DNA from 4 places in the Thalassospira sp. MBR-102 genome. Region 2 is predicted to be linked to each of the others. Evidence: predicted binding sites of a transcription regulator. Region 2 holds the regulator's gene; each other region holds the start of a gene.

Region 1 (3,144 bases), on a different contig from region 2:
GCGAATGCTCAAGGAAACGACCGACGATGGATTTGACCCGAATATTTTCCGATAACCCCGGCACACCCGGCCGCAAACAGCAGATGCCGCGCACGACCAGTTCGATATGAACCCCGCACTGGCTGGCGCGATAAAGCGCGTCAATCACCACCGGATCAACAAGGCTGTTCATCTTGGCCCAGATGCCCGCCGGTTTGCCTGCCTGACAATTTTCGATCTCCTGATCGATATGGGCAAGCAGGGTCGGGCGAAGCGTATGCGGCGCGATGGCAATCTTTTCAAGCGACCGCGGGGTCGCATAACCGGTCATGAAATTAAAGATGCTGGCCGCGTCACGACCCAATGCCGGATCGCACGAGAAGAACGAAATATCGGTATAGAATTTCGCGGTGATCGGGTGATAGTTGCCGGTCCCGAAATGGACATAGGTCCGAAGCCCGTGGCTTTCGCGCCTGACCACCAGTGACACCTTGGCATGCGTTTTCCAGTCAAGGAAGCCATAGACCACCTGACAACCGGCACGTTCAAGATCGGCCGCCCAGCGCAGGTTGGCTTCCTCGTCAAAGCGGGCCTTGAGCTCCACCATCGCCGTTACCGATTTGCCCGCTTCGGCAGCCGCAATCAGGGCCTTGACGATCGGGCTGTTTTCCGATGTGCGATAAAGGGTCTGCTTGATGGTGACGACTTCGGGGTCACGCGCAGCCTGCAACAGGAACTGCACGACGACGTCGAAATCCTCGAACGGGTGGTGAACCACCAGATCCTTTTTGCTGATCGCGGCAAAGCAATCGCCGCCAAAGTCGCGCACCCGTTCGGGATAACGCGCGCCATAGGGCGGGAACAGAAGATCATGATGCAGATCGGAATCGATCAGCTGTTTGACATCGACAAGCCCGACAAGCCCGTCGACCTTGACGACTTCTTCGGGGGCGACAGAAAGTTCGTCGACCACGAAATCCAGAAGGTCTTCTGGCATCTCGGCATTGACTTTAAGCCGGATGATGCTGCCGCGGCGCCGACGCTTCAGGGCGGTCTTGAAAACGCGCACCAGATCTTCGGCTTCTTCTTCGATTTCAACGTCCGAGTCACGGATAACGCGGAACAGGCCGTGTTCGATCATGTCGAAACCGGGGAACAGCTTGTTAAGGTAAAGGACAATCGCCTGTTCCAGCGGCAGATACCGTTCGGTCCGGCCCGGCATGCGCAGGAAACGGCCGATTTTCGGCGGCACCGGGATCAGCCCGCGCATGTTGTGACCATCCGCCGGATCAAACAGCTGCATGACAATCGCAAAGCCAAGGTTCGGAATGAACGGGAAGGGATGGGACGGATCAATGGCAAGCGGCGTTAAGGTCGGGAAGATTTCGCGCATGAAATAGCCATCAAGCCATTTGCGGTCGGTCTGGGTCAAATCATCCGGTCTGATCACCGAAATCCCGTGCTTGTCCATCTCGCTGCTAAGCTGCTGCCAGATGCGCTGCTGATCCTGCATCAACTGGCTGGCATCATAGGTAATGGCGCGCAGCTGCTCGGACGGGCTCATGCCATCCTGGCTGACCTTGGTCATGCCCGCACGCAGCTGCCCGACCAGACCGGCCACGCGCACCATATAAAATTCGTCAAGGTTGCTGGCGGAAATCGACAGGAACCGCAAGCGTTCCAGCAACGGGTGACGTTTGTTTTGTGCCTCTTCAAGGACGCGGCCGTTAAAGGCCAGCCAGGAAAGTTCGCGGTTTATAAAGCGCTTGTCCGAATCAAGTGTGATGGCGCTTGATTGAATAACGGCGGCGTGGGTCACGCTGTGCCTCCTGCGAAAGTGGGTTTGTGTCCTTGAAATAAAGCGACAGGTCCCGGTTGCGATTGGAGTATAGGATAACTGCTTGTCGGGGTGCAATTTTCTTAAATTTTTAAGTCAGTTTTCTTGGTGGCTTCACAGCGCCCGATGTGGCATGCAAAAGTCTGCTTTCCTTAAGATCACCGGATACCCGATTTTATGAAGACATTGCTTCTGCTCAGGCATGCAAAATCAAGCTGGACTGATCCGTCCCGATCCGATCACGACCGGGAACTGAACCGGCGCGGCGAAAAGGCGGCCCCGGTGATGGGGCGCTATTTGCATGAACAGGGGCTGGTGCCCGATCTGATCTGGTGTTCAACCGCCGAACGTGCGGTCCAGACATTAACCCTGCTGGGGCGCGATTTTGCCAGTGCATCCGACGTGATCTACAACGAAGACCTTTATATGGCGACCGAGGCCGTGCTGCTTGAAAGCCTTGGGCACACCCATGACGAGGCCCGCTGTGTAATGATGATCGGCCATAATCCGGGACTTGCCGATTTCGCCGCCCGGCTGTTTGGCGAGGGCGATGGCGAGGCATTGCTGGAAATGAACCGTAAATATCCGACCTGCGGTCTTTGCCAGTATGAATTTGATGTTGATCATTGGGCGGACGTTCGGTTTGAGGCCGGGCGCCTGATTCGCTTTGTAAAGGTCAAGGATTTGCAGGGGATCGGTGCGCCGCCGACCTGAAATTCCGGCCCGCAATGCAGACCATTGCGACGGGCACTTGACGGCGGGGCTTTGGCAGCGTTTTATACCGCAGAATTTCAAGCGCCGCGTCGCGCAAACAGACAGATCACCCGATTTAAGCCCCCCGAATTGACCGGGGTGGCTGGATTGCGGTGCTTTTTTGTTTGACAGCGCGGTGCAGCCATGCACCTTTGCGCCAAATTTGTGGCCCAAAATACGAAGCATACAAAGCAACCTGGAAAGACCATGCATCCTTATCGTTCACACAATTGTAATGCGTTGCGCGCCTCTGACGCCGATGCGGAAGTGCGCCTGTCCGGCTGGATCCACCGCAAGCGCGACCACGGCAACCTTCTGTTTGTCGATTTGCGCGACCATTACGGCATCACCCAGATCGTGATCGATATTTCAAGCCCGCTTTTCGCGGTTCTTGAAAAGTCGCGCGCCGAAAGTGTGATCACGGTGGACGGCAAGGTCGTCAAACGTACCGCCGAAACCGTCAACCCGAACCTGCCGACCGGCGAGATCGAGGTTTATGCATCGAATATCGAAGTCCAGTCGTCGGCCGACGTGCTGCCGATGCCGGTCTTTGGCGATGCCGAATATGGCGAGGA
Region 2 (3,144 bases):
CGAAGTCGATTTATGACAACGTGGCCTATGGCCCGCGTATTCACGGTCTGGTGAATTCGCGCGACGAGCTCGATGAAATCGTCATGACCTCGCTTGAACGGGCGGGTCTACTGAAAGAAGTCAAAGACCGTCTGCCGGAACCGGCAACCGGTCTTTCTGGTGGGCAGCAGCAGCGTCTTTGCATTGCACGTGCGGTTGCCGTCAGCCCCGAAGTCATCCTGATGGATGAACCGTGTTCGGCACTTGACCCGATTGCAACCGCAAAGGTCGAGGAACTGATCGATGAGCTTCGTTCGAACTACACCATTGTGATCGTGACGCACTCCATGCAGCAGGCTGCCCGCGTGTCGCAGCGCACGGCGTTTTTCCATCTCGGCAAGCTGGTCGAAGTGGGCGAAACCGATCAGATTTTCACCAATCCCAAGGACGAACGCACCAAGGGATACATTACGGGTCGCTTCGGTTAAGTCCGGGCAGGAGTATTTTCGATGGTCGATGACAAACATCATATCGTCAGTTCGTTTGACGAAGAACTGACCCGTCTGAACAACATCATTTCGCAGATGGGCGGGCTTGCCGAAAGTCAGCTGATTTCCGCCATTCGTGCGATCGTTAAACGGGATTCTGAACTGGCCGAGAAGGTCATTCTTTCCGATCACCGTATCGATACGCTGGAACAGGAAGTGCAGGATTTTGCCGTACGTCTTCTGGCCCTGCGTCAGCCGATGGCAGATGACCTGCGACAGGTGGTGACCGCGCTTAAACTGTCCAACGATCTAGAACGTATCGGTGATCTGGCGAAAAATATCGCCAAGCGTGCGCAGGTTCTTAACCAGGTGCCGCCGATCCGCCCGGTTCAGGTGATCCCGAACATGGCCAAGCTGTGCCAGGAAATCATCAAGGACGTTCTGGATGCCTATATCGAAGGTGATGCGGAAAAGGCCCAGCGTGTCTGGGCGCGCGATCAGGAAGTTGACGATATGTACAATTCCCTGTTCCGTGAACTGCTGACCTATATGATGGAAGATCCGCGTAACATCACGGCATCGACCCATCTGCTGTTTATCGCCAAGAATATCGAACGTATTGGCGATCATGCGACCAACATTGCCGAAACGATCTATTACCGGATCAAGGGCGAAGACCTGCCGATGGATACTCGGCCAAAAAATGACGCGGCGAACTTTGCCGTCGTAGAACCGAATGAGTGACACTGGAGCATAGGAAGATGGACCCAACGGTTCTTATCGTCGAGGACGAAGCTGCAATCGTAACCATGTTGCGCTACAACCTCGAACGCGAGGGGATGCAGGTTGTCGAAGCCGGGGACGGTGACGAAGCGTTGAAAATTCTGGCCGAAACCCATGTCGATCTGGTCCTTCTGGACTGGATGCTGCCGGTGATGTCAGGGATCGAGGTTTGCCGCCAGATCCGCCGGAAGCCTGAAAGCCGCGATTTGCCGGTGATCATGGTTACGGCGCGTGGCGAAGAAGGCGACCGCATCCGCGGCCTTGATACCGGGGCCGATGATTATGTAACCAAGCCGTTTGCGATTGGTGAATTGCTGGCCCGTATTCGCGCACTTCTGCGTCGATCCGGTCCGGCGCAACCACAAGGGCAGTTGATCTATTCCGATATCGAAATGGATCTGGCCGCCCATCGTGTCAGTCGTAACGGCAAGGCTATCCATCTTGGCCCAACCGAATTCCGTCTGCTGCGTTATTTCCTGGAACATCCGGGGCGGGTTTTCTCGCGCGAGCAGCTTCTGAATGCGGTTTGGGGGCCGAATATCTATGTCGAAACCCGCACGGTTGACGTTCACATTCGTCGTCTGCGCAAGGCATTGAATGACGTCAAGGGAACGCGCGATGTGATCCGCACGGTTCGTGCCGCGGGTTATGCACTGGATGTCGAAGCCGCCTGATTGCGGTTATTCCGGAAGACGAAACGAAAGACCCCCATTATTGTGATGGGGGTCTTTGCGTTTCAGGTGCTTTTCCTGGATTTTGCCGGTTTGGCAGTTTTTTGTGCCTGGTCTTCGGTTTTTTGGCGCGCGGTGCGCGGGGCAAGTTCGTTCATCAGCAGCATATCGGCACGCCGGAACTTGGCTATTTCGATATCGATATCTTCCTGCGGGATATCGCAGGCCGCCAGAACGTGATCGGACAGGCGTAAACCGGTTTCAAGTACCTCTGGGATGGCTGCATCGGCACCACTGCGTGACAGCGGACCGATATGGGTGATGTCCTGGGCACGGGCAAAGATTTTCAGATGCGGATAATGCTGTCGCAGCAAGGCGACGGTCTTTTCCGTTGCGTGCGGGTTGCCCATGGCAACGGCGGCAATATGGGCCTGTTCGGTATGGGCGGCACGAAATGTTTCCGGTCGGGACCCATCGGCAAAATAAACCGGCAGACCTTCGGCTCGGCCACGCGAAACCTGTTGGGCATCGGATTCCAGAACGATAAACGGGATTTCCTTGGTGCGCAGCAGACGGGCCAGAACCCGGCCCACGCGCCCGCAACCAATCACCAGAACATGTTTCTGAATGCCGTCGGTTTCATCCGAGATCTCGCTTAGCTGATCGGTTTCCTTGGGATGAAGCTTCTGTTCGATGCGATGGCCGAGCGAAATCAAAGTCGGCGTCAGACCCATCGAAATCGCAACCACCGGGATCAGCATCACGGCGATGTCAATCGGAACCGCCCCGTTCTGCGATGCCAGTGCAAGCATGACGAAGGCGAATTCACCACCGGCGGCCAGGCTCATGGCGACCCGGATTGACGATGCCCGGTTAAAGCCGATCAGCAGGGACAATCCGAAAAGAACCGCTGCCTTTATGACCAGAAGCCCGATCAGCCACAAAATGATCGTTCCGGCCTGACCGATGACCACATTGGCATTGACCGACATTCCCACAGACATGAAGAACAGCGACAGGAAAACACCGCGAAATGGCGAAATGTCGGCTTCGATCTGATGGCGGAATTCGGTTTCGGCCAACATTACTCCGGCGATAAAGGCACCAAGCGCCATTGAAAGGCCCGCGGCTTCGGTCAATGTGCTGGCAGCCAGAACGACAAACAGGGTCCCGATTGCAAAAAGTTCCGGGTTTTTAAGGGCCGCAATATACCGAAACAGTCG
Region 3 (3,144 bases), on a different contig from region 2:
GCGCTTGTGTGTGATACCCTGCTGCGTTGCAAGGTTGATCCCGACAATGCCAGATCGGTGGCAACCGCCCTGATCACGGCCGAGGCCGCAGGACAGGGCGGGCACGGTTTGCGCCGCGTTCCGGCCTATGCCGCGCAGGCCCGTGCAGGCAAGGTGGACGGGTTTGCCAAACCGGTTGCCGATCAGCCGTTTCCCGCCGTGTTGCGGATTGATGCGCAGTTCGGCTTTGCCTATCCGGCACTTGACCTGATGATCGAACGATTGCCCGATATCGCGCGTGCGCAGGGGATTGCGGTGGCGGCAATCCATAAATCCCACCATGCCGGGGTGATGGGACTTACCGTGGAAAGACTGACTGAGGCGGGGCTGGCGGCGATGATGTTTGCCAATGCCCCGGCCGCGATGGCGCCCTGGGGTGGTCGCCGCCCGATGTTTGGCACCAACCCGATTGCCTTTGCCACCCCGATCAGGGATGGCGATCCGATCGTGATTGATCTGGCATTGTCCAAGGTGGCGCGCGGCAAGATCATGGCGGCCAAGCAGAAAGGGGTTCCGATCCCCGATGACTGGGCATTGGATGCAGACGGCAATCCGACCACCGATGCGGTCAGGGCGCTTGAAGGCACGATGATTCCGGCAGGCGGGGTCAAGGGTGCGGCACTTGCCATGATGGTCGAAATGCTGGCCGCCGGGTTGACCGGTGCGCAATTCGGGCATCAGTCATCGTCGCTGTTTGATGACAAGGGTGCGCCGCCCGCATTGGGCCAGCTGGTGATTGCGATTGATCCGGTTGCGGTTGGCGGGGCGGGGATCATTGATCATTTGCGCTATATCGCAGATGAAATCGCGCTTGAGGAAACCGTGCGGTTGCCGGGGCGGCGCGGGCAGAATGCGCGCCGGGATGCGGAAATTCAGGGGCTGGATATCGAAGATGATGTCATCGCCGCGATTGAGGCCATCAAGTAAATCCATACGCGATTATGCGAAATACGAGACCCCGGCAGTTTCTTTCTGTCGGGGTTTTTCGTGATCTGGCTCGCCTGTATCCATATTTGTGAACGCGGTCACAAGTAATAATTGAATTATTACACTGCCATTTCTTGGGTGAACATTTTTTTATTTGAAGAATATATTGATGTATAGACAAGTTTGATTGTTGTCGGTGAAATGAAGGCGTCGTAATCATCGAACTGTAACATCATCGTCACCATAGAGTCGCGGTTTGTGCGTAGCTTCTTGACCAGCGAAACACAAGCAGGCGGACTTTAATGCTGGTCGTAGATATTTCCGGACTGAACAAGAGCTTCTCGCGCGATAAACGGGCATTGAACAATGTCAGTTTACAGGTCCGCGAGGGCGAAATGGTCGCGCTGATCGGGGCGTCCGGTTCGGGCAAATCCACCCTGATCCGTCATATTGCCGGTTTGCTGCGCGGGGATCGCGATGGTGGCAAGATCGAAGTATTCGGTGAAGTCATCCAGCAGAACGGCCGTATTGCAAGGGGGGCGCGCAAGGTGCGCGCCGATATTGGTGTTGTGTTTCAGCAATTCAATCTGGTCAGCCGCCTGACGGTTCTGACCAATGTTCTGACCGGGATGCTGGGCCGGGTGCCGGCATGGCGCGGGTCGCTTTGCCTGTTCACCAAGGCCGAGCGCATTCGGGCGATGACCGCGTTAAAGCGGGTCGGCATTGACGGGCATGCGATGAAAAAGGCGCGCAACCTTTCGGGCGGGCAGCAGCAGCGTGCCGCGATTGCGCGCACGATCACGCAGGGCGCACGCCTTATTCTGGCGGACGAGCCGATTGCATCCCTTGATCCGGCGTCATCACGCAAGGTGATGAATACGCTTGATCGTGTGAACCGCGAAGACAATGTCACCGTGATCGTATCGCTGCATCAGGTCGATTATGCCCGTGATTATTGTGCGCGCACGATTGCGATGCGCGATGGCGAAGTCGTTTTTGACGGCCCATCCACCGAACTGACGCCGGAATTCCTGCGCGAACTTTACGGCGAATATTCTTCCGAGCTTTTCGCACCTGCCCCGGATGACGTTCCGGCCAAGAGCAGGGTCGCGGAGAAGGATCTGGCTTTCGTTTCAAGCTAGATCAGGACGATTTCTCTCTGCCTTACCTCTTTTTATTTCACCTCTACCAACCAACCTGACGGGGGACTTCCCATGATCCGCAAGACAATTGCATCCGCGGCCCTTGCTGCCAGCATGCTCGTAACCGGCATGGCCTATGCCGATGTCGAATTCAAGCCGCTTGAAAAAGACCCGGAAACCATCGTGTTCGGTTTCATTTCGACTGAGTCGAGTGCCAACCTGAAGGCACAGTGGCAGCCGATGATCGACGATATGGAAGAAGCGCTTGGCAAAAAGGTCGAGGCATTCTTTGCCCCGGATTATGCCGGCATCATCGAAGGCATGCGTTTTGGCAAGGTTCACGTTGGCTGGTTTGGTAACAAGTCGGCGATGGAAGCCGTTGATCGTGCGGGCGGCGAAGTTTTCGTCCAGACGTCCAAAAGCGATGGTACGAACGGCTATTATTCCCACATCATCACCCAGGCCGATAACGACAAGCTCAACACGCTTGCCGATATGCTGAAATGCGACGGCACGCTTAACTTCGGTATCGGTGATCCGAACTCGACCTCCGGCTTCCTGGTTCCGACCTATTACGTCTTTGCGCAGAACGGCGTTGATCCGAAGAACTGCTTCAAGACCGTTCGCAACGCGAACCATGAAACCAACCTGATGGCGACCGCCAATCATCAGGTTGACGTTGCGGCCAACAATTCCGAACAGCTTGCGCGCACCCAGATGGTCAAGCCGGAAATCACCGACAAGGTCAAGGTTATCTGGACCTCGCCGCTGATCCCGTCTGATCCGATGGTTTATCGCAAGGATATGTCGCGCGAACTGAAATCCGAAATCAAGGCGTTCTTCCTTGGTTATGGTCGTCTGGGCAATGTTGAAGAAGCCAACAAGGTTCTTGGCGGCATTCAGGATGGCATGGGCAAATTCATGGAAAGCAGCAATGCGCAGCTTTACCCGATCCGTCAGCTTGAACTGTATAAAAACAAGCTGAAAATCGAGAACACCGCCGAACTGTCCGCCGACGAGAAAGCAAAACGCGTTT
Region 4 (3,144 bases), on a different contig from region 2:
TCATGTTGGTCTGCGTGCCACTGCCGGTCTGCCAGACGACAAGCGGGAAGTGATCAAGAAGCTTGCCATCGGCGACTTCGCGCGCGGCGGCCTCGATTGCCTCGGCAAGGTTGGCATCCAGATTGCCAAGGGCAGCATTGGCGCGTGCGGCGGCAAGTTTCTGTATCCCGAACGCCCGGATCAGGGCATCGGGCATGCGTTCGCCGCCAATGCGGAAATTCTGTTTGGATCGCTGGGTCTGCGCCCCCCAATACCGGTCCGCGGGCACATCGATGCTGCCCATGGTGTCCTGTTCGGTGCGGGTGGTCACTGGATTGGTCACGATAGAAATCCTCCGTGTCAGAAAACATACTGACCGGGGCGGGAACCCGGCTGGCAATTACGTTTTGCCGTTCCCGAATATGGGCGCAAATGATCTTTCGCGCAAAGTCACTATGTTGAAAAAAAGCAGTTTTATCGCCAGCGATAAAATATCAGCCGACGATTGCCCCCTGATCTGCGGAAACATTGTCCTGCCATGCGACAATCTGAACGCCGATGCGATCCAGATGTGACAGCAGTTTTTCCGGCGGCAACCGATCCGTGATCACCCCGGTCAGGGCTTCAAGCGGTGCGATGTTTTCAAGGTAACGCTGATCGAACTTGGTGTGATCGACCATCAGCCAGGTTTCATCGGACCGTTCCATCATGGCACGTTTGACCGCAACCGCGCGGCGGTTAACGTCGCTAAAGCCCTGCCATGCGACGCCCGATGCGCCAATAAAGGCCTTGTTGGCATGGAAACGGCGCAGGAATTCGACGGTATCATTGCCGTAAACCGCGTTTTCACGTGGATCGAACTGCCCCGGGCACATGATGACATCATCAATCACCGCCTGTTCGCCCATGCCATGCACCACCGCGTAGCAATTGGTCAGAACCGTGCGCCGCAATGCGCCGGGATTCTGGGCCATATAGGGGGCAAGCTGGCTGACGGTAGACCCGGCATCGATCATAATCACGTCACCCGGCCGGATCATGGTTCCGGCCATGATGCCGATCCGTTCGAACCCGGCAACCGCGGTCATCTGTCGCTGCGCCAGATCGGGTTGATGGCCCATTGGCTGTGCCGATGCGCCGCCAAATTCGCGCTTGATCAGGCCATTTTCGCTTAGCGCATCAAGATCACGGCGAATTGTTTCAGTTGCCACATCGAATCGTTCCGCCAATGTGGCAACTCTCACATGCGGATGGATTTGCAGCTCCTGAAGAATGCGCTGCTGACGTTCTTTTTTTCCGATACGCAAAGACGCTCTCCCCCCTGAATACCTTTGATCGCACCCCATTCCGGCAAGGTTAGCAGCAATCCTTGTAACCATTTGTTACAGTTTTGTGTTGCTTTTCCAACTTTTTGACCTTCTATAATGTTGATAAAAGCAACAATAAAACCAACAAAACCACATTAAAAATGGCGCTTTACCAGCGTTTACAGGGAAGAAAGGTTCGATCACATGTTTTCACATGCGAAAAAAACAGACTTTTTGAAAGTTTCTACGGTGCTTGCCGCCATCGGCATGATGAGCTTTGGCAGCACCCAGGCATATGCGGCCGATGATTGCATCGCACGCGGCGATCTTGACCAGATGTATTGCGACATGGATGGCGATCTGGTCGCCGATGCACCGGCTGCCGATCAGCAGGTTGATCCCGACACCCTCGTATTTGCCTATACCCCGGTCGAAGACCCGGCGGTTTACGCCGATATCTGGGAGCCGTTCCTTGAACATCTTGAAAAAGTAACCGGCAAGGATGTTCACTTCTTTGCGGTTCAGTCGAATTCCGCCGAAGTAGAAGCCATGCGCAGCGGCCGTCTGCATGTTGCCGGTTTCTCGACCGGGCCGACCCCGTTTGCGGTTAACCTTGCCGGTGCGGTTCCGTTTGCCCTGATGGGTGGCGATGACGGTCGTTTTGGCTATACCTTGCAGCTTTATACCCGGGTTGACAGCGGCATCAATTCGCTTGCCGATCTTAAGGGCAAACGTGTTGCGCACACCTCCCCGACCTCGAACTCGGGCAACCTGGCACCGCGCGCTCTTCTGCCCGGTCAGGGCATCGTCCCGGAACAGGATTACGAAGTCGTCTATTCCGGATCGCACGACCAGTCGATGCTGGGCGTTGTCGCCGGTGACTATGACGCCGCCCCGGTCGCATCCGAAGTGGTTGAACGTATGGCCCAGCGTGATCTGTACGATCCGGCTGACGTCAAAATCCTTTATGAAAGCAAGCCGTTCCCGACCACTTCGTTCAACTATGCCTATAACCTGAAGCCCGAACTGATCGAAAAGATCAAGGAAGCCTTCTTTACCTTCGACATGAAGGGCACCGCCCTTGGCGAAGAGTTCAAAGGCGTGTCGAAATTCGTACCTGTCACCTATCAGAAAGACTGGGACGTTATTCGTGAAATCCAGGCTGCCAACGGTGTGAAATACACCCCGGACAACCTGAAGTAATCCCTTCTTTCAAACTGCTTCTGCCGGGATCGATTTTCGGTCCCGGTAGTCTTTTTTTTTCAAGGTATCGTGATGCTGCGTATCAAAGATCTGGTCAAACGCTATGGCAAGGATGAGGCTGTTCTCAAGGACCTGAACCTTGAAGTTCCGGGCGAAAGCGTCGTTGCCATCATTGGGGCATCGGGCGCTGGTAAAAGCACGCTTTTGCGCTGCATTAACCGCCTGGTCGAACCGACATCGGGCTCGATTGACCTTAACGGCACCGAACTGACGACTTTGTCGGGTGGCGAGTTGCGTCTGGCACGTCGTCGTATCGGCATGATTTTTCAGGGTTTTAACCTGATCAACCGTTTGACGGTGATGGAAAATGTTCTGTCGGGACGGTTGGGATATGTCCCGACCTGGCGCGCCATGACGCGCAATTTCCCCCAAAGCGACATTGATCGTGCGTTTCAATTGATGGAACGTGTCGGCATTGCCCATTATGCCAACAAACGCGCCGATGAATTATCGGGTGGCGAACGCCAGCGCGTCGGCGTCGTTCGTGCCTTGATGCAGGAACCTGAAATCCTGCTGGCCGATGAACCGACCGCGTCGCTTGACCCCAAAACATCCCGACAGATCATGGAATTGCTGCGTGCGCTTGCATCCGAGC

Evidence for each region. Region 2 encodes PhoB, which activates phosphate uptake and scavenging genes when phosphate is short. Its sites were predicted from a motif close to TNTCATAAAACTGTCA; they were not measured.
Region 1: ABIE64_RS02625 (RNA degradosome polyphosphate kinase) is a predicted target of PhoB. The motif match lies at 1,900-1,915, and genes of this name have one in related genera.
Region 3: phnC (phosphonate ABC transporter ATP-binding protein) is a predicted target of PhoB. The motif match lies at 1,181-1,196, and genes of this name have one in related genera.
Region 4: phnD (phosphate/phosphite/phosphonate ABC transporter substrate-binding protein) is a predicted target of PhoB. The motif match lies at 1,362-1,377, and genes of this name have one in related genera.

Annotation. Positions count from the first base shown of each region.
Region 1 covers NZ_JBEPTC010000001.1:526,011-529,154, forward strand. Annotated here, with positions in the region: gene ABIE64_RS02625 (RNA degradosome polyphosphate kinase) at 1-1,798, opposite strand, end outside; gene ABIE64_RS02630 (SixA phosphatase family protein) at 1,994-2,530, shown strand; gene aspS (aspartate--tRNA ligase) at 2,777-3,144, shown strand, end outside.
Region 2 covers NZ_JBEPTC010000002.1:179,065-182,208, reverse strand. Annotated here, with positions in the region: gene pstB (phosphate ABC transporter ATP-binding protein PstB) at 1-467, shown strand, start outside; gene phoU (phosphate signaling complex protein PhoU) at 489-1,211, shown strand; gene phoB (phosphate regulon transcriptional regulator PhoB) at 1,229-1,924, shown strand; gene ABIE64_RS04300 (cation:proton antiporter domain-containing protein) at 1,987-3,144, opposite strand, start outside.
Region 3 covers NZ_JBEPTC010000008.1:199,273-202,416, reverse strand. Annotated here, with positions in the region: gene ABIE64_RS14980 (Ldh family oxidoreductase) at 1-966, shown strand, start outside; gene phnC (phosphonate ABC transporter ATP-binding protein) at 1,269-2,108, shown strand; gene phnD (phosphonate ABC transporter substrate-binding protein) at 2,181-3,144, shown strand, end outside.
Region 4 covers NZ_JBEPTC010000009.1:50,536-53,679, reverse strand. Annotated here, with positions in the region: gene fumC (class II fumarate hydratase) at 1-322, opposite strand, end outside; gene ABIE64_RS15300 (DeoR/GlpR family DNA-binding transcription regulator) at 474-1,286, opposite strand; gene phnD (phosphate/phosphite/phosphonate ABC transporter substrate-binding protein) at 1,521-2,489, shown strand; gene phnC (phosphonate ABC transporter ATP-binding protein) at 2,562-3,144, shown strand, end outside.